DNA from 4 places in the Mesorhizobium sp. L2C066B000 genome. Region 3 is predicted to be linked to each of the others. Evidence: predicted binding sites of a transcription regulator. Region 3 holds the regulator's gene; each other region holds the start of a gene.
The links. The regulator LexA, encoded in region 3, represses DNA repair genes until DNA is damaged. The targets are predictions, from matches to a motif close to TGTTCNNNNTGTGTTCNG.
Positions count from the first base shown of each region.

Region 1: a site for LexA is predicted at 3,419-3,436, ahead of X733_RS149180 (PA0069 family radical SAM protein). Genes of this name have one in related genera too.
Region 2: a site for LexA is predicted at 1,317-1,334, ahead of dnaE (DNA polymerase III subunit alpha). Genes of this name have one in related genera too.
Region 4: a site for LexA is predicted at 4,116-4,133, ahead of X733_RS147195 (sel1 repeat family protein). Genes of this name have one in related genera too.

Region 1 covers NZ_AYWZ01000007.1:79,785-85,755, forward strand. The annotation lists gene X733_RS149205 (4-(cytidine 5'-diphospho)-2-C-methyl-D-erythritol kinase) at 1-541, shown strand, start outside; gene moaB (molybdenum cofactor biosynthesis protein B) at 528-1,082, shown strand; gene X733_RS149195 (hypothetical protein) at 1,209-1,640, shown strand; gene X733_RS149190 (hypothetical protein) at 1,630-2,604, opposite strand; gene X733_RS149185 (glycosyltransferase) at 2,857-3,360, opposite strand; gene X733_RS149180 (PA0069 family radical SAM protein) at 3,511-4,665, shown strand; gene X733_RS149175 (ribonuclease HII) at 4,820-5,518, shown strand; gene X733_RS149170 (F0F1 ATP synthase subunit B) at 5,766-5,971, opposite strand, start outside.
Region 2 covers NZ_AYWZ01000001.1:1,741,616-1,747,586, forward strand. The annotation lists gene X733_RS157915 (acetyl/propionyl/methylcrotonyl-CoA carboxylase subunit alpha) at 1-1,200, shown strand, start outside; gene dnaE (DNA polymerase III subunit alpha) at 1,461-4,988, shown strand; gene X733_RS01000000165955 (nuclear transport factor 2 family protein) at 5,158-5,574, shown strand; gene X733_RS157905 (potassium channel family protein) at 5,709-5,971, shown strand, end outside.
Region 3 covers NZ_AYWZ01000019.1:77,894-83,864, reverse strand. The annotation lists gene X733_RS139470 (GntR family transcriptional regulator) at 16-780, shown strand; gene lexA (transcriptional repressor LexA) at 986-1,768, shown strand; gene X733_RS139480 (ComEC/Rec2 family competence protein) at 1,762-4,218, opposite strand; gene arr (NAD(+)--rifampin ADP-ribosyltransferase) at 4,331-4,747, opposite strand; gene gltX (glutamate--tRNA ligase) at 5,210-5,971, shown strand, end outside.
Region 4 covers NZ_AYWZ01000009.1:10,043-16,013, reverse strand. The annotation lists gene X733_RS147170 (endonuclease/exonuclease/phosphatase family protein) at 1-986, opposite strand, end outside; gene X733_RS147175 (AMP nucleosidase) at 1,139-2,599, opposite strand; gene X733_RS147180 (hypothetical protein) at 2,877-3,071, opposite strand; gene X733_RS1000000170270 (hypothetical protein) at 3,111-3,263, opposite strand; gene X733_RS147185 (DUF2147 domain-containing protein) at 3,488-3,829, opposite strand; gene X733_RS147195 (sel1 repeat family protein) at 4,267-4,533, shown strand; gene X733_RS147200 (ABC transporter substrate-binding protein) at 4,920-5,971, shown strand, end outside.

The DNA.
Region 1 (5,971 bases), on a different contig from region 3:
TCTTGTCCGGACCTGGGGTCTCGACATCGGCGAGGCCGAACTGGCGCGGATCGGTCTCACGCTCGGCGCCGACGTGCCGATGTGTCTTGCGGCAAAACCGCTGGTTGCGCGTGGCGTCGGCGATGAGCTGTCGCTGGTGCCGGATTTTCCGGCGCTCGCTTTGGTGCTGGTCAATCCCGGCGTCGCCGTCTCGACGCCTGATGTGTTCAACGCACTTGAGAAACGCGACAATGAGGGATTGCCGCCGCTGCCGCGTGCATTTGACTTCCACAGCGTCCGCAACTGGCTGGAGATCACCCGCAACGATCTCGAATCGGCGGCGCAGGCGATCCAGCCGCCCATCGGCCGAGCGGTTTCCCTGCTGAACCGGGCCGGATCGGGATTTTCGCGCATGTCGGGCTCCGGCGCCACATGCTTCGGGCTGTTCGAGACCGGCAATGTCGCCAAGCGCGCCGCCGCCGAGATTCGCAGCCGCGAACCGGAGTGGTTTGTCGCCGCGACACGAAGCATCGCTTCGGAGGGGGCCGATGGCCAAAATTGACGAGAGCCGCCCGTTCATCCCGGTGCGCATCGCGGTGCTGACGGTGTCCGATACGCGCAGCCTTGCCGACGACAAATCAGGGCGGACGCTGGCCGATCGCATCGTCGAGGCCGGCCATGTCCTGGCCGCGCGCGACATCGTCACCGACGACCGGGAGAAAATCCGCGACAAGGTGCTGGGCTGGTCGCGCGACGAAGACATCGATGTCGTCATCACCACCGGCGGCACCGGTTTTACCGGCCGCGACGTGACGCCGGAGGCGCTGGAGCCGATCTTCGAGAAGCGCATGGATGGCTTTTCCGAAGTGTTCCACCGCATTTCCTACGACAAGATCGGCACCTCGACAGTGCAGAGTCGGGCGACGGGCGGCGTCGTCAACGCGACCTTCGTCTTCGTGCTGCCGGGCTCGACCGGCGCCTGCAGGGACGCCTGGGACGGCATCCTGAAACCGCAGCTCGACTACCGCCACATGCCCTGCAACTTCGTCGAGATCATGCCGCGCCTGGACGAGCATTTGCGGCGCGGCAAGGCCGCCTCGTAAACCAAGGCAAAGTGCCGGCCAAGTGCTGCCTTTGTCAGGCAGAATGGCGGCTGCGCCTTCGAGAGGTCATTTCCTCCGGGTCGTCGGGCGGATAGTCTGTCGCCAAGTCAAGACGGAAGAGATCCAATGAGCGCGCACCGCGGCGGCTGCCATTGCGGCAACATCCACCTGACGTTCGAAACGGGAATGGAGCCGGCCGAGATGGAGATCCGCGCCTGCCAGTGCGCCTTCTGCGTCCGGCATGGCTCACGCGCCGCCGCCGATCCGCAGGGCCGATTGATCGTCTCGGTCGAGGACGAGGCGCGGCTGCACCGATACCGGTTCGGATTGCGCACCGCCGATTATCTCATCTGCCGGGACTGCGGCGTCTATGTCGCTGCTGTGACCACCGACGGCGAACCGAGAGCGATCGTCATCGTCAATGCGCTGGATGACCGGCCGCGGTTCAACCGCGAGCCGGTCCCAATGGACTATGATGCCGAGAACAAAGAGGGTCGCATTGCCCGGCGGCAAGCGCGCTGGATGCCGGTCGAGATCCGCTCCGGCCTCAGCGGATGACCGGTTCGCCGTGGAAGCGGCGGCGCGAGGGCGGCGAGACGCCGAAGCCGACCTCCATCATCAGCCGTGGCGTGGTGGACGGCACGGTGCCCATGTGGAAGCCGAACGGGTCCTCGACGAAGCCGAGGCCGGCCTCGCCGGTCAGCGTGACCGGGCTGTCGTCGCCATAGACCTTGAGCACGTCTTGCGCCGGATGGCCGACCAGCAGCGTCAACTGGTGCTTGAGGCTGCGCCTGTTGTGGCTGCCTTTGACATAGACATGCGGGCCGGTGCCGGCATCGCAGGGCTTGAGATAGAAGAAGAATTTCAGCATCCGCCAGTCGTCGAGATCGAAATGATATTTGCCGAGCGAGGCAAGGTTCTTGTCGGCGTCGGAAGCCTCGCCGGTCGGAAAGCTCCACCAGATACGCGTGGTGATCAGCTTTGCCTGCCCGCCCAGATAGTGCTGGGCGATGTCGAGCAGCAGCGGGTCGTTCTGGATGGCGAGTGCCGCCTTGCAGCCGAGGATGCGCTCGAAATAGTGTCCGCTGAGCAAAGAGCGGCCGAACCGCTTCTCGGCTTCTGCGTGTTCTCCGGGCATGAATTCGAGCCGGCGGTCGAAATTGCCGAAGCACGGCGTGCTCTGAGCAAAGCTGGCGATCTCTTCGTGGATTGCCTGCGGAAGGACCAGTCCGGAGAACAGGCCATCGGTGCGCAGCGCCGCGAGGATCGACTTGAGGTCGACGCCCCTGAACATCGTAGCTCCGGCACTCTGCGCGGGGCGCGCGGCTTTGGCGCCAAGCCAGTGCAGCTTGCGCGCCGGCATGGTGCGGGCAAGCACGAACATCGGCAGCCATGCGGGATTTTCGCGCAGGTCGGAGAGATAGGTCGGAATACGCACCGCAACGCGGCGGAGCAGGCTGCCGTTGCGGGCAATGGCTTCCAGGCTGGGGGCGCCGGATTTGTCAGGGGACGAAAGGTTCATCGGGGTCCTCAGATATGAACGGCAGCAACGACGACGCGGCGCTTGCTTACCGCTCCGGCACTACCCAAACCCCGATATCCCGCATCAACGGAATGCTAATCCCGCGTCAGCTTTTGTGCAATGCACAATAGCTTTTTGCGGCGAAAAAGAGGGATGGTGCTGCGACCGTGCCAATGCGGATGAGACGCCGACGCTGCCCCTCATCCGCCCTTCGGGCACCCTTCTCCCTGGGAACGGGAAAAGGGAGAAACATCACTTCTTCGGCGCCAGCCAAATTTCGGCGTCGAGCCGCCTGGTGGCGAGACCGCGCGCAAGGGCTTCGGCGCTGTGCGCGTTCTTCGACAGGGCAGCGGCCTGGCGCTTGCTGATGACCAGCCCTTCGGCCAGCGCCCGGTTGCCCGAAAACACCCGTGACAGGAACGGCGTGCGGCTGCCGCGCGCACGGCAAAAGCGCGCCGGCATGGTTTGCCGCGCCGTGTGAGCGACAACGTCGTCGATCCAGCCCTCCGCCAGCCTTGCGCCGGGTTCCAGAAACAGCAGCCAGTCACCCTTCGCCTGCCTGATTCCCGCGGCAATGCCGCCGGCCACGAAGTGGCAGCCGGCATGATCGGCAACCCGATGCGTCTGGTCGGTCGAGCCGGTGTCGCAGACGATGACATCGCGCACCACGCCCTCGACCGCGCCGCCGATCAACGAGGCGAGCGTGCGGGCAAGGCCTTCTTCGTCATCCCGGGTTTCGATGAGAACGCTGAGCATTTTTAGCCGAATAGCGGAAAGCCCGGCGCAGCGCCAGTTTTGCATGGCCCAACGAAAAAGTTCTTGCTTTGTTCTCATCAGCGAAATAGGATTATTTTCATGAACAGAGCGATTCGACAGCCAGCCGACAGTCCTTGGGAAAGGGCCAAAATGGAACATATCGTGCGTGCGGACATTGCTGCTTTCGGAGCAGGGCGAGCCGAGATGGCCAATGCGATGATCGAACAGAGCGGCATGCGCGTCCGTCCGGATCGCAACCGCGGCCGTTCCGCGGGCATCAACCCGTCCGGCCGGTTCGAGCCGGTCAGCCGGCATGTGTTCGACGACGGCTGGAATTCGCTGGAGGAATTGCCGCCGTTCAAGACCGAAGTGCAGGTCGAGAAGCCGCGCACCATCATCACCCGCAACGAATCGCCCGACATTTCCTTCGACCGCTCGATCAACCCCTATCGCGGCTGCGAGCATGGCTGCGTCTATTGTTTCGCCCGGCCGACGCATTCCTTCATGGGCCTGTCGCCGGGGCTGGATTTCGAAGCGAAGCTGTTTGCCAAGCCGGATGCGGCGCGGCTGCTCGACAAGGAACTGTCGAAGGATGGCTATCAGCCGCGCACCATCGCCATCGGCACCAACACCGATCCCTACCAGCCGATCGAGAAACAATACCGGATTATGCGCGAGATCCTCGAAGTGCTGGAGGCGCGCGGCCATCCGGTCGGCATCGTCACCAAATCCCATCTGGTGACGCGCGACATCGACATCTTGTCGCGCATGGCCGAACGCGGGCTGGCCAAGGTGGCGCTGTCGGTGACGACGATGGACCGCATGCTGGCGCGCACCATGGAGCCACGCGCGTCGACGCCGACCAAGCGCCTCGAGGCGATCCGGCAGCTTTCCGATGCCGGCATCCCGGCCTCTGTCATGGTGGCGCCGATCATCCCCGGCCTGACCGACCAGGAGATGGAGCGTATCCTCGATTCGGCACGCGCCGCAGGCGCCCGCGAGGCCGGCTATGTGATCCTGCGCCTGCCGCTCGAGGTGGCGCCGATCTTCAAGGACTGGCTGCTGCGCCATTATCCCGACCGCTACCGGCACGTGATGTCGCTGATCCGTTCGATGCGCGACGGCAAGGACTATGATTCGGAATGGGGCAAGCGGATGAAAGGCGCCGGCCCCTATGCCTGGCAGATCGGCCGGCGCTTCGAGATCACGGCCAAGCGGCTCGGCCTCAACGCCGAGCGGCGCACGCTCCGAACCGACCAGTTTGTAGCCGCCGCCAAGGCGACCGAGCAGCTGATGCTGCTCTGAAAGTAGCGCCTGCCCTGCCCTCGTGGTTGGCAGGCGACCCAAGAATCCCGTCCGGCCTGTCCCCCGGCCTGCAGACGGTGCCCTCCCGGTCTTGCCCCACTCGACCCTGGAGGGACTTGCGGAGAATCGGAGCCGATGCGAACCTCGCCGCAACATGGCTCGCGCGCGTTCCGATTCTCCGCTTCTTTTCGAAATCGTCGAAAAGCCCGACTTCTCCTTCGAGACGAAGGCGATGGCTGAAGGCCTTTGGCCGGTGGCAGGCATGGACGAGGCCGGCCGCGGTCCGCTGGCGGGGCCGGTGGTGGCGGCGGCGGTGATCCTCGATCCCGCCAACATTCCCGACGGGCTAGACGATTCCAAACGGCTCAACCATTTGCAGCGCGAGGCGCTGTTCCTGAAAATCCTGGGGTCAGCGCTCGGCGTGTCGATGGCCTCGGTCAGCGCCGAAGGCATTGACGGCAGCAATATCCTCAAGGCCAGCCTGGAAGCCATGCGCCGCGCCCTTGCCGGCCTGCCGATCCAGGCAAAGCTGGCGCTGGCCGATGGCCGCGATGTGCCGCCGGGTCTCCTCTGCGAAGGCCGCGCGCTGATCAAGGGCGACCAGCGCTCGCAATCGATCGCCGCCGCCTCGATCGTCGCCAAGGTGATGCGCGACCGCATGATGTGCGGCTGCGGCAGCCATCACGAGCGCTACGGGTTCGAGGTCCATATGGGCTACGCCACCGTGCGGCACCGCACCGCGATCGAAGCGCATGGGCCGGTGGCAAGGCTGCACCGGGCGTCATTCGCGCCGTTCAGGCTGGGTGGGGTTGAGGTGGTTGAGGAAGAAGGGTTTGTCGGGTTGGACAGCTAAATCTCCCCCCTTGAGGGGGAGATGGCCGGCAGGCCAGAGGGGGTCACCGCGCGTGAAGCGCTAGCCCTTCTTGGTCGCAGAAAGAGCGTCGCGCCTGGTCGAACCGACCCCCTCTGTCGCCTTTGGCGACATCTCCCCCTCGAGGGGGGAGATCAGGCGCACCACCGCCTTCGCCAATGTCCGTCGCCGCTCAACAAAAAAGCCGCCAGGTTGCCCGGGCGGCTTGATGTCAGCGAGTTAACCCCGCTCAGTTCAGCCTGGCCTTCACGTCCTGCAGCGCGGACTTGAAAAGATCCGCGCCGGCCTTGGCGTCGATCTTGCCGGCGAGCAGCGTGCGGGCCGCCTCGACGGCGATGTCGACGGCGCTGGCGCGCACTTCGGCGACGGCTTCGCGCTCTGCCTGGCCGATCTTCTGCTCGGCAAGCGCAGTGCGACGGGTGACATAGTCTTCGG
Region 2 (5,971 bases), on a different contig from region 3:
GGCACCGTCGAGTTCATCGTCGATGCTGAAAAGAACTTCTATTTCCTTGAAATGAATACACGATTGCAGGTCGAGCATCCGGTGACGGAGCTTGTTACCGGCATCGACCTGGTCGAGCAGATGATCCGTGTCGCCGCCGGCGAGAAGCTGGCGATCGAGCAGAGCGATGTCAAGCTGAACGGCTGGGCGGTGGAAAGCCGGCTCTATGCCGAGGATCCCTATCGCAATTTCCTGCCCTCGATCGGCCGGTTGACGCGCTACCGGCCGCCGGAGGAGGGCAAGTTCGGCGATGTCTTCATCCGCAACGACACCGGCGTCACCGAAGGCTCCGAGATTTCGATGTTCTATGATCCGATGGTGGCAAAACTCTGCACCTGGGCGCCCACGCGTATCGAGGCCATCGATGCCATGTCGGAAGCGCTGGACAGTTTCGTCGTCGACGGCATCGAGCACAACATCCCGTTCCTGGCGGCGCTGATGCAGCATCCGCGCTGGCGCGAGGGGCGGATATCGACGGGCTTCATCGCCGAGGAATATCCTGACGGCTTCGCGCCGATCGTGCCCAATGGCGATGAAAAGGCAGTGCTGGCGGCGATCGCCACCGCGGTCGAGCTTCTGCGCCGCGATCGGCTTGACCGGCTGGGCGGGCGGCTGGCGCCGCATTCGGGCGCACTCAAGCGCGATTGGGTGGTGAAGCTCGGCGACGACTATCTCCAGGCTTCGATCATCGAGGGCATGATCTCCATTCCGATGGAAATCGATCTGTCGGTCGATGGCGGCAAAGCGCTGACCGTGGCGTCCGACTGGCGGTCGGGCGACCTCATCTGGCGCGGCACTGTCGGTGCCCGCAAGGTCACGGCGCAGATCAGGCCGGCGCCGAACGGCCTGCGCATTGCCTGGAAAGGCATGTCGGTGACGGCGCGCGCCATGCTGCCGCGCACGGCGGAGCTGGAAAGGCTGATGCCGGAGAAGGTGGCGCCGGACACGTCCAAGATGCTGCTTTGCCCGATGCCGGGCCTGGTCGTGTCGATCGCGGTTGCCGAGGGGCAGGAGGTCAAGGCCGGCGAGACGCTGGCCGTGGTCGAGGCGATGAAGATGGAAAACGTGCTGCGCGCCGACCGCGATCTTGTCGTGTCGAAGCTCAACGCCAAGCCGGGTGACAGCCTGGCTGTCGATGCGGTGATCATGGAGTTCGCCTAGAGATTGTTTGGAAATTCTACTCCGGCGGCCATCTGAAGGTGGTTTCTGCGCTTCCCGTGCTCACGGACCAATGGCCGCTGCGCTCCGGTTCTCGAAACCACCATCATATGACTCGCCAGAGCGAATTTCGAACAATCTCTGAGCCGTGCGGCTGGGTACGGAAGCCTGTGGTCGGTGGTCATTTGTGCTGGACTGGCATCGCCCGGTCCGGGACAATACATCTCCATCGACTCAAAGCCCTTCGAGCAATTTGAAACATCATGGCGGATGACAAACTTCCACGCGATCCCCTGAGGCGCGAAGCAGCGCTCGCTGCTGCGCGCCCGGAGGCGCCGGCGCGGCCGTTCATCCATCTGCGCGTGCATTCGGCGTATTCGCTGCTCGAGGGCGCCTTGCAGGTCGCCGCCGTTGTCGGTCATGCAGTCAAGGACGAGTGCCCGGCAATCGCAGTCACCGACACAAACAATCTGTTCGGCGCGCTGGAATTTGCCCAGAAGGCGGTGAAGGAAGGCATCCAGCCGATTATCGGTTGCCAGATCGATCTCGCCTTTTCCGGCGAGACCAGCGACGCGCAGCGCGACCGCCGCCGCCATGGTCCGGAGATGCACGCCGTGGTGCTGCTCGCCGCCACCGAGGCCGGCTACAGCAACCTCGTCAGGCTGGTCAGCCAGGTCTATCTGGAGACGCCGCCGGGCGAGCCCGTGCATCTGACGTCAGCAATGCTGGAAGGCCATAGCGATGGCCTGATCTGCCTCAGCGGCGGGCCGCGCGGCCCGATCGGCCGGGCGCTGAAGGAGGATCGCCGAGATCTTGCCGAGACGCGGCTTCTGGCACTCAAGGCGCTGTTCGGCGACCGGCTCTATGTCGAGCTGGACCGTGTTTCCGGTTATGACCGCGCTATCGAGAAATCATCGGTCGACCTTGCCTATATCCATGATCTGCCGCTGGTCGCCACGAATGAGGCGTTCTTCGCCGCCCGCGACGACTATGACGCGCATGATGCGCTGATCGCCATTGCCGAAGGGTCGGTCGTTGCCGCCGACAACCGCCGCCGCCTGACATCGGACAATTTCCTGCGCAGTCAGGCCGATATGGCAAGGCTGTTTGCCGACCTGCCTGAGGCGATCGACAACACCGTCGAGATCGCCCTACGCTGCTCCTATTATCCCAAGACCCGCAACCCGATCCTGCCGCGCTTTACCGGCGGCGATGTGGCCGACAATGAGGTGGCGCTGAAGGCCGAGGCCGATGAACTGCGCCGGCAGGCCCATGAAGGTCTCGACGCCCGGCTGGCGGCGCATGGACCCACCGCCGGCTACACGGTTGAACAATACCGCGAGCGGCTCGATTTCGAACTCTCCATCATCGAGAAGATGAAATTTCCCGGTTACTTCCTGATCGTGGCCGACTTCATCAAATGGGCGAAGGCGCAAGGCATTCCGGTCGGGCCGGGCCGTGGTTCGGGCGCCGGATCGCTGGTCGCTTATTCCACCACCATCACCGATATCGATCCGCTGCGCTTCTCGCTGCTGTTCGAGCGCTTCCTCAATCCGGACCGCGTGTCGATGCCCGACTTCGACATCGACTTCTGCCAGGATCGGCGCGAAGAGGTCATCCGCTACGTCCAGCAGAAATATGGCCGCGACCAGGTGGGACAAATCATCACCTTCGGTACGCTGCAGGCGCGCGCGGTGCTGCGCGACGTCGGCCGCGTGCTGCAAATGCCTTACGGCCAAGTCGACAAGCTCTCCAAGATGGTGCCGCAGAACCCGGCCAACCCGGTCAAGCTGGCGGATGCCATCGCCAACGAGCCGCGCTTTGCCGAGGAGGCCGAGAAGGAGCCGATCGTGCAGACGCTGCTCGATATGGCGCAAAAGCTGGAAGGGCTCTACCGCCACGCTTCGACGCACGCCGCCGGCATCGTCATCGGCGACCGGCCCTTGTCGGAACTGGTGCCGATGTACCGCGATCCGCGCTCCGACATGCCGGTCACCCAGTTCAACATGAAATATGTCGAGCAGGCCGGGCTGGTAAAATTCGACTTCCTCGGCCTGAAGACGCTGACGGTGCTGGAGACGGCGGTGAAGCTGATCCGCCGGCGCGGCATCGAGATCGACCTGGCGACGATCCCGCTCGACGATCCTGAAACCTACGCCATGCTGTCGCGCGGCGAAGTGGTCGGTGTGTTCCAGGTGGAAAGTGCCGGCATGCGCAAGGCGCTGATCGGCATGCGGCCCGACTGCATCGAGGACATCATCGCGCTGGTGGCGCTCTACCGTCCCGGCCCGATGGAGAACATCCCGACCTACAACGCCAGAAAGCATGGCGAAGAGGAGATGGCATCGATCCATCCCAAGATCGACCATCTGGTGAAGGAGACGCAAGGCGTCATCGTCTACCAGGAACAGGTGATGCAGATCGCGCAGGAACTGTCAGGCTATTCGCTCGGCGAAGCCGATCTGCTGCGTCGCGCGATGGGCAAGAAGATCCGCGCCGAAATGGACAAGCAGCGCGAGCGCTTCGTCACCGGTGCGGTCGAACGCGGCGTCGGCAAGCCGCAGGCCGACTTCATCTTCGACCTTCTGGCCAAGTTCGCCGACTACGGCTTCAACAAATCGCACGCGGCCGCCTACGCCGTCGTGTCCTACCAGACCGCCTATCTCAAGGCGCATTACCCCGTCGAGTTCCTGGCGGCGTCGATGACGCTCGACATGGGCAATACCGACAAACTCGCCGATTTCCGCCAGGATGCGCTGCGTCTCGGCATCGAGGTGGTGCCGCCGTCAGTGATGACCAGCTTCCGCAATTTCGAGGTCGGCGAGAACCGCATTTACTATTCGCTGGCGGCCCTCAAGGGCGTCGGCGACGCTGCGGTCGAGCACATCGTCGCCATGCGCGGCGAAAAGCCGTTCAAGAATCTCGCCGATTTCTGTGAAAGGGTCGATCCCAAGATCGTCGGCAAGCGCGTCTTCGAAAGCCTGATCATGGCCGGCGCGCTCGACTGCTTCGGCCACGACCGCGCCCAGATGATGGCCGGCGTCGAACGGATGATGGGGCTGGCTTCTCTGGCGCAGCAGAATGCCATTTCGGGCCAGCACGACATTTTCGGCGCGTCGCTCGGCGCGCAGCAGCAGGCGCTCAATTTGCCGCAGACCGATCCGTGGCTTGCCGCCGACCGGCTGCACCGCGAATTCCAGGTCGTCGGCTTCTATCTTTCGGCGCATCCGCTCGACGAGTACAAGGCGGCCCTGCAGAAGATGCGCGTGCAAAACTGGGGCGAGTTCTCGGCTGCGGTCAAACGCGGTGCCGCCGCGGGCCGGCTCGCCGGCACCGTCACCACCAAGCAGGAGCGCAAGACCCGAACCGGCAACAAGATGGGCGTCATCGCCTTTTCCGACACATCTGGCCAATATGAAGCCGTGCTGTTTTCGGAAGGGTTGGCGCAGTATCGCGATCTGCTCGAGCCCGGACGTTCGGTGGTGATCACCGTTTCGGCCGAGGATAGGCCCGAAGGGGTCAATCTGCGCATCCAGACGGTGCAGTCGCTGGAGGATGAGGCCAGCCGTATCCAGAAGGCGCTGCGCATCTTCGTGCGCGATGCGGCTCCGATCGGCATGCTGGCCGGCCAACTGGCGGTGAAGGGCGAGGGCCAGGTCAGCTTCGTGCTGATCAAGGAAGCCGGGCAAGGTGAGATCGAGATCGAATTGCCCAATCGCTACCGCATCTCGCCGCAGATCGCGTCGGCCATGCGCGCGGTGCCGGGTGTGGTCGAAGTCGAGCTCGTCTAGGCTGCGCTGATATACACGGCAATCGCATCGACGTTGGCCAGTGCATCACGGCCTAAAGATTCTCTGGGCCTGACATTGCAGCCGATAGGGCCAGCGTGCGGGGCGTGGTTGAACTGACCTTCCTTTGAACCACATGCGTTGAGCAGAAACTTCACAGGAACGCACAATCATGCCCAGCCGCGAACGCGTCGAAGCCTTCCTCAAGGCGGTGGTCGAAGGCAGCCATGTCAAGGCGATCGCCGACTTCTACCATGACGATGCCACCATGCAGGAAAATCTTGGCGTCCTGCGGCGCGGCAAGGAAACACTGATGGCGCATAAACAGGCAGCACTCGACCGGATCGAGAAGATGCACACCCATCCTGTCCAGACATTCCTGGTCGATGGCGACAATGTCGCCATCCGCTGGACCTTCGACCGTGTCGACAAGGTCGGCACCGTGCGCCGGCTGGAAGAGGTGGCCCTGCAGCGCTGGCGTGGTGACGGATTGCGGAGGAGCGGTTCGTCTACGACACCGCCTCGGCCTGGCGCCTCGTCGGGCCGGACGGCAAGGTGGTGGAGGGCTGACGATCACCGGGGCCACTAGATCATGATGAGATTAGGTTGAAATCTCATCATGATCTAACCCTTTGTTGGAGCATGATCTTTTTCGAAAACCGGCACCCACTTTTTGGGATCATGCTCTAGACGGCCCCGGCTGGGACAGTTAGGCACTTGGTGATGAAAGCAGCCGAGAAGGACGGATCGCAGCAAAGCTCAGCGATGGCGCGGCTGCGTGACAGGCTGCGCAAGCTCTATCACGGACGCACGCCGGCGGCGTTCCGGTTTCAACTGGTGGCGGTCATCATCGACCTCGCCATCATCGCCTTCTTCGTTGCCACGCCGGTGCTCCAGGACAAGCCGTCATTCCTGGGGCTCGACTATACCGTCGCGGCGCTGGTCGCCGCCGACCTGATTGCCCGACTGTTAGCCTCCAACGACAT
Region 3 (5,971 bases):
GTCTGATGGATCACGATGCTGGATGACGAGCAGACCTCGAAGACGGAAGTGGCCTATCGCCTGCTCAGGCGCGATATTCTTGCGACCCGGCTGGCGCCTGCCGCGCCGTTGAAGCTGAGCACGCTGCGCAACACCTACGGCATCGGCTGGACGCCGTTGCGCGAGGCGCTGTCGCGGCTGGAGGCGGAACGGCTTGTGACCGCCATCAGCAACCGCGGGTTTGCGGTCGCTCCCGTCTCTCGGGCGGAGCTCGAGGATTTGGCGCGTGCGCGGCTCGTGGTCGAACTGCCCCTGCTGGTGGAATCGGTCGAGAAGGGCGACCGCGAGTGGGAAGACGCGGTCGTTGCCGCCCACTATCGTCTCTCACGGTGCGGGTCTGTTCTCGACGATCCATCGGATGATGCGGTCGACGCGTGGTACGAAAAACACGATGCCTTCCATGCGGCGCTGCTCAGTGCCGCGACATCCAGCTGGCTGCTGCGCTTCAATGCAACGATTTCCGACCAATTGCATCGCCATCACCGCTTTCTGGGTCTGGCCCCCACGCTGCGCGCCGCCGCCGGCCGCACGGATGGGCACCGGAAGGCCGTGGCGGCCCTGCGCGACGCCGTGGCGATCGAACACCATACCGCCCTGATGGAAGCGGCCCTCGATCGCGACGTCGAACGTGCGAAAACTCTGATGACCGCTCACATCGGCTCCACGCTGCAGGTCTATGCCCAGAGCGAACCCGGCGCGGATGCTGCGCAGCCCCGTCCGAAAGGGAAGCGGCGATCGTAACCGACGACGCAGGGCACTTTGTCTTCGTTTCACCCCGTTGCTGGCAACTGGGCGCAGGCGGCGCTCGCAGCGCCGAACGTTACGCTGAACATAACGTCAACACATTCATTAAACTTTAAAAGGTTGCGGAACACAACTGGAACAGATAGTGTTTGTTCTGGGTTTGTTTTTTCCGATTCTGGTTTCAGAACCCTTGGGGGCCGCGATGCTGACGCGCAAACAACATGAGCTTCTGATGTTCATCCATGAACGCCTGAAGGAGAGCGGAATCCCGCCGTCCTTCGACGAGATGAAGGAAGCGCTCGACCTCGCCTCCAAGTCCGGCATCCACCGACTGATCACAGCGCTTGAGGAGCGCGGTTTCATTCGCCGGCTGCCGAACCGGGCGCGCGCGCTGGAAGTGCTGCGGCTACCCGACTCGATCGCACCAGGCCTCAACGCGGCGAGGAAGTTTTCGCCGAGCGTCATTCAGGGCAGTCTTGGTCAAGCCGGCCAAGGGCAAGGCGGCCAGGGACAAGGCGGGATGGGCCAAGGCGGTCTCGGCCGCCAGATCAAGCCGGGCTCGCCGTCGCGTTCGATGTCTGCCGGCAATGACGATGCCGTTTCCTCGATTTCAATCCCGGTGATGGGACGCATCGCCGCCGGCGTGCCGATCGACGCCATCCAGCATCAGACCCATTCGATCTCGGTGCCGCCCGACATGATCATGGGCGGCGAACACTACGCGCTCGAGGTCAAGGGCGATTCGATGATCGAGGCCGGCATTTTCGATGGCGACACGGTCATCATCCGCAATGCCGACACAGCCAGCCCCGGCGAGATCGTGGTGGCGCTGGTCGACGATGAGGAAGCGACCCTGAAACGCTTCCGCCGCAAGGGCGCCTCGATCGCCCTGGAAGCCGCCAACCCGGCCTACGAGACCCGCATTTTTGGACCGGACAGGGTGAAGGTGCAGGGCAAGCTTGTCGGATTGATCCGGCGCTACTGAGCCGGCTTGGGTTTGTACTTTTCACGCTGGTTGTAAGGCGGCAGGCCGCGCGCTTCGCGGGAGAAGCGGCGCTGCTCGTGCCAGGGGCGATACGGCTTGTCGACGGCGAAGCGGATGGTTGGCGCTGCAGCTGCCGATTGCGGATCGAAGAAGACGGCGGCGCTGCCGTCGCGGGCCAGCTGTTTCTTCGTCACGACCAGCACCAGCGGGTCGCGGCACGGATTGTAGGCCGTGGCGTCATCGATGACGATCAGGCTAGCGAAGGCACAGGCCGGCCGCGCCGTCTTGCGGTCTTTGGCAAGGGCTACAATGGCTCCGGAAGGGTGTCGGGCGATACAGAGATCGCCCATGCAATAGAAGGGCGACCCGGGCGGCAGATCGAGCGGATCGAGATCGAACCGCGTATCTGTTGCCTCGAAAATCTCGGGCGGGATAATGGTTTCGGCCCGCAGCGCCCGTTTCCAATTGTCCGTGGTGAATTCGTTGGAGCCTTCGCGGTTGAGGGCGAGTTCGCCGCCACCGATCGGCATGGCCACCAGATGCGCATCCTCGGATATGAGCACGTCGGGCGTAAGCACCTGCGGCACCGTCAACAGGCCGGCCAGCGCGAAAGGCACGGCCGCCAGCCTGAGCCAGGTGGTGGCCATGGTGGCGATGACGAGGGCGACCGCCACCAACAGCACCGAGCGGATGGAGATCAGCCCGACGGCGTCGACCGGCGAGCGCTCGGAAATCCAGGCCGATATAGCGATCATCGCCATCAGACCCTTGCCCATCACATAGAGGAACGGCCCGTCGGCGCCGAACGGCATCGCCAGTGCGCTGAGCACGGCAAAGGGCATGACGATCAACGAAACAATCGGCATCACGGCCAGATTGGCGATCAGGCTGAGCGGCGACACACGCTGAAAATGCCAAATGGCGAACAGCAAGGTTGCACTGCCGGCGATGATCGAGGTCATGGCGAGGCCGCCCATGGCCAGCGCGAATTTTCGCGACAGGAAGCCGACGAAGGAGCGCTTTGCCGGCGGCGTTCTCACCTTGTCGGCGCGGTAATCGGCCCAGCCGGCATAGGCGCCGACAAGGGCGGCGGTGGCGGCAAACGACATCTGGAAGCTGGGACCGACCACCTCGTGCGGCGACACCAGGATGACGGCAATGGCGGAGATCGCCAGATTGCGCATGGTGAGTGCGGCGCGATCAAACAGCACGGCGACAAGCATGACCGCCAGCATGATGAAGCTGCGCTCGGCGGCAACCACGACGCCTGAAATAACGAGATAGGCGGCGATCGAGACAAGCGCTGCCGCGGCCGCATATTTCTTCACCGGCCGGCGCGATGAGAAATCGGGAAACAGCGCAAAGGCGCCACGCAGCAACGCCATGATGGTGCCGGCAACCAGCGCCATGTGCAGGCCGGAGATGGAGATGATGTGGTAGATGCCGGTGCGCCGCATCGCTTCGTTGACCTCGTCCGGGATGCCGGCGCGCACCCCGACAATCAACGCCGCGGCAATCTCGCCTTCGGCGCCGCCGATCTTGCCCCTGATATGGTCGGCAATGTTTTCGCGCGCGTTCTCGATTGCCGAGGAGAGCCGCGCGGCCAGCGGCGGCGGTCCCTGCGTAGCAATGGTTTTCGGATTGCCGAGAAAGAAGCCGCTGCCGCCGATACCGGTGAAATAGCTGTCGAAGGAGAAATCGTAGCTCTCCGGCCGCACCGGACCGGTCGGCGGCAACAGCCTGGCATAGCCGGTGATCAGGGAGCCGGCGGTCATATCGGCGGGAACGGTCCGCGCCGAGAGCCTGACCCGCTTCGGGGCGTAGCGCAACTCGGGGTAAGCGGTCGAAACCACGTCAAGCGTCAGCCTGATGCGCCCGCTCTCCATCTGTTCGAGACTGACGACGCGGCCGGTCAGCCGTGTCTGGATCTCGGAGCCGAGCATCTGCGTTCCGGCGCGCCAGGTCTCGACCTTGGCGGCGACGACGCCGAGCGCGCACAGCATCGCGGCCATGCAGAACAGATGCGTCCTCGGCCGAGGTCGCGTGGCGACAGCGCAACATGTCGCCAGCACCACAATGGCGATTGGCTGCGCAAAGCCGGGCTCGCCGGCCAGCGAGAAATAAATGATGACGCCGGCCGCCAGGAAAACCGGCACCAGCAGGAAGGCGACGCCCCGGTCGAGCTCCGTGTTGGCGGCCGCGGCAAGGCTGCGGCGGAGCGCGGGCCATGACGGACGGCGAAGCCGTCTGCGCAGGCGGGCGATAGATCCGGGCGCTGTGACTTGCGCCGGCAAGGCGTGACCGGGCAGCGCAGGCGCGACGCCGGGATGCGGCTCAGGCAGCGCGAGGGGCAGCGGCTCGGCATAGGGACTATCGGCAAACAGCGAGCGTTCGCTGACGCTTGCCTCGGCGCCTTCGCCTTCCTTCGTGCCCCGGCCACGTCCAGCCATCGGGTCTGCCCCTTGCGCCCCAGACCTCCTATGCTACATGAACGCGCAAAGCGCGAAAGTCCGTGCGGTCGCGTCCACCGCGCCGGAATTGACCATCACTCGCCAAGGACGCTCAATCCTCAATCATATCCCGGCCCTCCGCCCTCAGGCGAGCAAGCCCATCGTGCATTGCCTTCAATTGTTCGGGTGTATGACCCTGCCATTCAGCGAGCTCCCCCAGGATGAGTAACGGATCACGGGAGCGGTAGGATTTCGTCGGATTACCGGGAAATTTTTTATCGGTCAGGTTAGGGTCATCCATGAAAAACCCCGTCGGCTTTACGATGTAAATCCTTTGACGACCGTCACCCGTTGCAAGCTCTGCTCCCCAGATGGCGGCTTCCAGTGTCTGGGTGAAATAGATCCATGACAGTGGTTTACCTCTGAAATTGGAAGGGTGGCCGACGCTCAGCAGATCCCCGGGTTTCAAATCCGCCCGGGTGCCATGGTAGAACGGATCACCCTCCGTATGGTCAGCGTTTCTGGTCATCGGTAGTCCTTCTTTCAATCATGCTTCCTTAGTGGCGAGACCGGACTGCACACAGTTGCGGTGTTCACGATAATGATTGCAGAAAGGTCAATATGCGTGACCAAGCCAACGCTGTCACGGCGGCTTTGTAGTCGGGCAGTGCCGCCTCCGTGAAGAAATGTCCGCTCGTCAGAGGAGACTACCACCGTCGCAGCGATGTTCCAGGCACTGTGACGGACGCTGCAGCCGAATGAAACCCAGACATTGACGCTGCTGCCAAATGAGGTTGCGCGGAGGTGCGAACAGATTTTGTGCTACAAGGCTCCGGCGCCCGTTGACGCAACCGATAATTGGCGACGTGCCCCGGCCTCATCCAGCCATCGGGTCTGCCCCTTGCGCCCCAGACCTCCTATGCTACATGAACGCGCAAAGCGCGAAAGCCCGCGCGATCACGCCCCGCTTTCCAAGGTTCCCGAGAGTTCCATGTCCTACACGGTCGTCACCCGTTTTGCCCCCTCGCCCACCGGCTATCTGCATATAGGCGGCGCGCGCACCGCACTGTTCAACTGGCTGTACGCCAAGCACACCGGCGGCACGATGGTGCTGCGCATCGAGGACACCGACCGCGAACGCTTCAACGAGGCGGCGACACAGGCCATTCTGGATGGGCTGACCTGGCTCGGCCTTTCCTGGGACGGTGAGGCCATATCGCAGTTCGAGCGCGCGCCACGCCACCGTGAGGTGGCCGAGGAGCTGGTGCGCCTGGGCAAGGCCTATTACAGCTACGAGACCCCTGCCGAGCTCGAGGCGATGCGCGAGGCCGCACGCGCCAAGGGCTTGCCGCCGCGCTACAATGGCGCGTGGCGCGATCGTGCCCCCTCGGAGGCGCCTCCCGGCGTCAAGGGCGCCATCCGCATCAAGGCGCCGACCGAGGGCGAAACCGTGGTGCACGACCGTGTGCAGGGCGAGGTGCGCTTCCCCAACAAGGACCTCGACGATTTCATCATCCTGCGCTCGGACGGCAATCCGACCTACATGCATGCCGTCGTCGTCGACGACCATGACATGGGCGTCACCCACATCATCCGTGGCGACGACCATCTGACCAACGCCGCGCGCCAGACGGTGATCTACAACGCGATGGGCTGGGACGTCCCGTCGATGTCGCATATCCCGCTGATCCACGGCGCCGACGGCGCCAAGCTGTCGAAGCGGCACGGCGCACTCGGTGTCGAGGCTTATCGC
Region 4 (5,971 bases), on a different contig from region 3:
GGCTGGATCAGCGACACAGTCGCGGTAGAATCCTCGTCGACCGGCTTGGTCTCGTCGCGCATCAATGAAAATTCCACCATCACCGGCAGATGGTCGGAGCCGGTCTCTTCCATCTGCGTCGACGACAGGATGGTCACCCCGCCCTTCGAAAACACCTGGTCGATCGGCAGGCCCGCATAGCGCCGCAGGAAATCGGGCAGGGTCCGGTGGATCCAGGTCGGTCCGGCCGACGGCATCACGGTCAGTCCGCCGAGCGAGGCAACGCGCCGTACCGCGGCGCTCCACGGCACGGCGTTGCAGTCGCCGGCCATGATCGCCGTCTCGCCGAGCGAGGTGAGCGTCTCGGTCAACTCGCCGATCTGCCAGTATTGTTCCTTCGGCCACGGCCAGCTCAAATGGATCGCCGCGACATCGACCGGAGTGCCGCCGAAATCGACGGTGGCGGCCGCCATCGCGCCGCGCGGTTCGCAATGCGGCTCGGTGCCGGCCGCAAAGGGTCGCCGGGACAAAAGCGCCACGCCCCACACGCCCTCGGGATGGGCGCACAGGATGCGATAGGGATAGGCGTTCTCGATATAGCCGAGTTCGGTCGCCCACATGGCCGATACTTCGTCGAGCGTGATCACGTCCGGGTTGGTCCTGGCGATCAGCGAAAGAACCTTCTTGGGTGTCGGATTGTTGAAACGCAGGTTCATCTGCAGCAGCCGGTAGACCGGTTCGTTGCCGGGCGCGGCGTCATTGGCGGCCTGCACCGGCCACAGGCGCGGCAAGGTGCTCAACGTGCTGGCGAAGGCGGCCACGGCCAGCAGCAGGCCCACGCCCGCCTGCAGGCGAAACGAGGTGGCGAGCAGCGGCAGCGCAATCAGCCCCATCAGCACGGCAAAATGGATGCGGAAATGGGCGAAGGAATCGAAGGCCGGATGCAGTGCGCCAAAGAACCCGGCTACAAGCGCGGCCGAGAGGCCGAGCATTGCCAGGAACGCCATTGAAGCCATCATCTTTCGCACGCGTGCCATCAGACCGGGTTTTGCCCATAGACCGGGTAATACATTGCCGAGGTATCAGGCCTTTATCGGCTGAAATGCGGCCCAATCAAGATGACGAAACGCCTCGCGGCAAACATTTACGGCAAGCCGGTCTACTGAAAGGCCGTCTCCGAAAAGCTTCTCAGCTTGCGCGAATGCAACCGTTCCATCGGCATTTCCGCCAGCTTCTCCATCGCCTTGATGCCGATGGTCAGATGCTGCGCCACTTGCCGCTTGTAGAATTCGGTCGCCATGCCGGGCAGCTTCAACTCGCCATGCAGCGGCTTGTCGGAGACGCAAAGCAGCGTGCCGTAGGGCACGCGGAAGCGGAAGCCATTGGCGGCGATCGTGGCCGATTCCATATCGAGCGCGATGGCGCGCGACTGCGACAGCCGCTGCACCGGTCCGCGCTGGTCGCGCAGTTCCCAGTTGCGGTTGTCGATGGTGGCGACGGTGCCAGTGCGCATGATGCGCTTGAGATCGTAGCCGGAAAGTCCGGTGACTTCGGCGACCGCCTCCTGCAGCGCCACCTGGATCTCGGCCAGCGGCGGTATCGGCACCCACACCGGCAGGTCATCGTCCAGCACATGGTCTTCCCGGACATAGGCATGCGCCAGCACATAGTCGCCCAGCGCCTGAGTGTTGCGCAGGCCGGCGCAATGGCCGAGCATCAGCCATGCATGTGGCCGCAGCACCGCGACATGGTCGGTGATCGTCTTGGCGTTGGACGGGCCGACGCCGATGTTGACCATGGTGATGCCGCCATGGTTCGGCTTCTTCAGATGATAGGCTGGCATCTGAGGCAGGCGCGGCGCCGCCACGCCTTCGCTGGGCGCGTTTTGCCCTGCCTTGGTGATGACATTGCCCGGTTCGACGAATTCGGTATAGCCGTGGCCGCCTTCAGCCATCTGGGCCCGCGCGCGGGCGACGAACTCGTCGATGTAGAACTGGTAGTTGGTGAACAGCACGAAGTTCTGGAAATGCTGCGGGCTGGTCGCGGTGTAGTGCGTCATGCGGTGCAGCGAATAGTCGATGCGCTGCGCCGTGAACGGCGCCAGCGGCCTTGGTTCGCCGAACGCGACCTCGAAGGTGCCGTTGGCGATCTGGTCGTCGGTGCCGTCGAGATCCGGCACGTCGAACAGGTCGCGGATCGGCCGTTTGATGCGGTCGGCGGCGGCGCCATCGACATGGGTTCCTTCAAGGAACGCGAAATGCAGCGGGATCGGCGTGGTCGATTCCGAAACCGTTACCGGCACGCCGTGATTGCGCATGATCAGGCGAAGCTGCTCTACGAGATAGCGTTCGAACAGCACCGGCTGGGTGATGGTGGTCGAGAAATGCCCGGGGGTCGGCATGTGGCCGTAGGCCTGGCGCGAGTCGATCTGGGTGAACGAATTGGTGGTGACGCCGATCTCCGGGTAGAAGGCGCGGTAGCGCTTGCTTTCGTCGCCGCCGGCGGCAAGCGTGGCAAAGGAGTCGCGCAGAAACTTGGTGTTGCGGTCGTAGAGCACCTGCAAGGCGGCCACGGCCTTTTTGGCGTCGTCGAAGCTCTGCTTGCCGAAAGGCTCCGGCATGACGACCGATTCGATAGCTTGTGGGTAGATTCGCTTTTCCATGGCTCAATATAGAGACTTGAGGCCGCACTTGGGAGGGGAGGGTGGCCGCCAAGTGGTCGATTTATTCGTCCACGCCCAAGGTGTGCTGAGATTCAGGTAAGGCTGAGCCGGAGTCGAGGACGGGCGCGAAGCGACCAAACTGGTTGGCTTCGAGAACCGGAGCGGAGCGTACTCGAAGCATGTGAGCACCAAGGCCGCCACTTGCAGGCCAGCATCACCTTAATACCGGCACACCTTACCCGCGCTGCAGACTGACCAGCAAGACAAAGCCGACGCCATGCTTCTTCGTCGCCGGCGCGTCGATCGTCGTGTCGGCATTGGCCCGCATCATCGGCATGGCCAGGACCGGCGCCGACAACACGACCAGAACGAGCGCCGCCCGCGGCAGGAGCCGAAGGGTCTGGAGGGCGTTGATGGCGATGCGGTTCATGGCTTTTGCTTTTCTGTTTGGATCTATGTCTTTGTCGTCTCAGGGGCGAAAATGGTTCATGCAATCGAATTGGCAGGAACTGGCTGCATTCCAGGAACGGGCCGGACGGCCGGATTCGGCCACGAGGATGGCGAAGAGCATCCCGAACAGGCTCATCAACAGGCAGACGATGGTGAAGCGGCGAGCGAGCATTTGCGTAGTGTCTCCTTGAACACGCCATCAAATGCCCTGATGCGACTGAACCGGCGCTGATGCCGACGTTCATCTGCGGTTCAAAGTGATTGACGAGGTCTTAGAGAGAGCGTCGGTTCGGGTTTGCGCCGCCGCAAACGGCACGGTCGTCGCTATGGCGCGGACCGTCCTGCAAAGAAAACGGGGCCTGTGAAGGCCCCGTTGGTCAACTCAAAGCAGCAAGATCAGAGCTTGTGCCAGGTCTGGCTCTTGCAGATCAGCCCGCCGAGCACGCAGCCGCTCATTTTGAGCGAGGTGCCCGACAGTGTTGCCTTGCCCGAATAGGTCTTGTCGTTTGCCGGATCGGTGATGTTGCCGGCATATTTGTTGGCCCCGGCCGCCTTGAGCGAACCGATGGTCTTCCCGGCATATTTGCCGGTCTTCAGGGTGATGGAGAATGAACCGCTGCCGCCGATAACTGCTGTGTCGCCGGCTTGTGTCTTCCAATTGCCTTCGATCGGATCGGCCCAAGCCGCACCAGCCATCATCACGGCGGCCGCCAGGGCCAAGCTCACTTTGCGAAACATATCTGTCCTCCCTGGTTTAGATGGGGCAGCCGCCTCTCTGCCCCTTACGCAAACGTAAGCTAATCCAGCTCCCGGCAAAACAAAAGCGTGCCGCGACGGAAGGTTTCGCAATTTTCATGCGGGGTCGGGAGAGTGCAGCCCGTGGAAATGAAACGATCGAGGCGTTGGCTTTGGTTCGCGTGGTTAGCAGAGTGTTGATCGGCGCCTTGCAAATTTTCGTCAAATCGGTCGAGAAACGGCGGGATTGCTGACTTTGTATCCTTAACGAATTTCCGCGTTTACCTCTTGTTTTAGCTTTGTTTTCTCCAAATTAAGCACGCCATTTAACGACGGATTCAAGGCTCGGCCTCATTCTCGGAAGCATCGAAAGAGCGGCTCCCCAGGGAACACCGGGGGACAGAAGAGGCCCGCTCTCGGGAGCCAGACAGGGGACTAAAATGGCACGTTTTGAAATGCTTGAAGCCGGCTTCGGCGCCATGGGGGCAACTGCCCAGGCCGACATTCTTTTCGAACTGGGCATGATGTATGCGACCGGCCGCGATTGCGAGACCGATGTCGTTGCCGCCCACAAATGGTTCAACATCGCCGCCATCAAGGGCTCGGTCCGCGCCGCGGAACTGCGCTCGGAACTGTCGGCCGCAATGTCCAAGGTCGAGATCGCCAAGGCGCTGCGCGAAGCCCGCGAATGGATGACGATGCACTGAGATCGCGAGCAGATTATCGCAGGCAGATTATCGAAAACAGGGAAGCCCCGGGATCAAGACCGCAAAGACGGTCGGAACCGGTGAAACGACGAGGCCGCGACAAGACGGCCGACCATGAAAGAACAAGAACGCGGCAGGCCGGCACGGTCCAGTCGTGCACAATGGGGACGGCGGGCAGGTTTTCGTGGCGCGGGGGCGCATGGGGACTGCTACGAGCAAAAAGCCACGACCGGCCGGAACAGGCTGGCGTGGCTTTTTGCGTTGATGAGGCCCAATCGAGCGGCGCCGATGCGCCTAGACAGGCCCAATGAAGGATGAAATTGTCCCGCCTTCGGAAAGAAGCGCGGCCAGAGCGGCTGCGCGAGTGTGGGAGGAGTTCTATCACCATGAAAAAAACGGGTATTTTGAGCGCGGCCGTATTTGGCCTGATGATGAGCGCGCCGGTTGCCTTTGCCGATGACATCACCATTTCGGTGGTCGGCCCGATGACCGGACAGCTCGCCACGATCGGCGATCAGTTCAAGCAGGGCGCAACGGCAGCCGCCGATGCGATCAACGCCGCCGGCGGTGTCAACGGCTCGATAATCAAGCTCGACATCGAGGACGACCAGTGCGATCCCAAGCAGGCGGTTTCTGTGGCCAACCGGATCGTTGCCAACAGCGTCAAGTTTATTGACGGCCATGCCTGTTCAGGTTCGAGCATCCCGGCTTCCGCCGTCTACGCCGAGGCCGGCGCGCTGATGATGAGCCCGGCCTCTTCAAATCCCGAGCTGACCGATGCCGCCGCCAAGGCCGGCTGGCCGACGATCATGCGTCTCTATACGCGTGACGACGCGCAGGGCGCCTTCATTGGCCCGTGGATCGCCAAGAAATATGCCGGCAAGAATGTCGTTATCCTGCATGACAAGAGCGCCTACGGTCAGGGCGTTGCCGATGCCGTGAAGGCGACGATGAATGCCGGTGGCCTCAAGGAGATCGACTATGAAGGCATCAATGCCGGCGAGAAGGATTATTCGGCTCTCGTCACCAAGCTGAAGGACCTCAAGGCCGACGTTGTCTATTTCGGCGGCTATCACCCGGAAGCCGGGCTTATCCTGCGTCAGTCGGCCGAGCAGAGCGTCAAGTTCCAGCTGATCATGCCGGACTCGATCGCCTCGCCGGAATTCTGGCAGGTCGCCGGCCCCGCCGGTGAAGGCACCCTGTTCGTCTTCCCGTCGGACCCGCAGGCCAAGCCGGAAGCCAAGGAGGCCATCGCCAAGATCAAGGCGGGCGGCTTCGTGCCGGAAGGCTTTACGCTGTTCTCCTACGCCGTCGTTCAGGCGTTTGCAGAGGGCGTCAAGCGCGCCGGAACGGACGATCCGGTCAAGGTAGCCGAAGCGCTGAAGAACGGCACGCCCTTCAGCACCGTGGTCGGCGACGTGACCTTCGACGAGAAGGG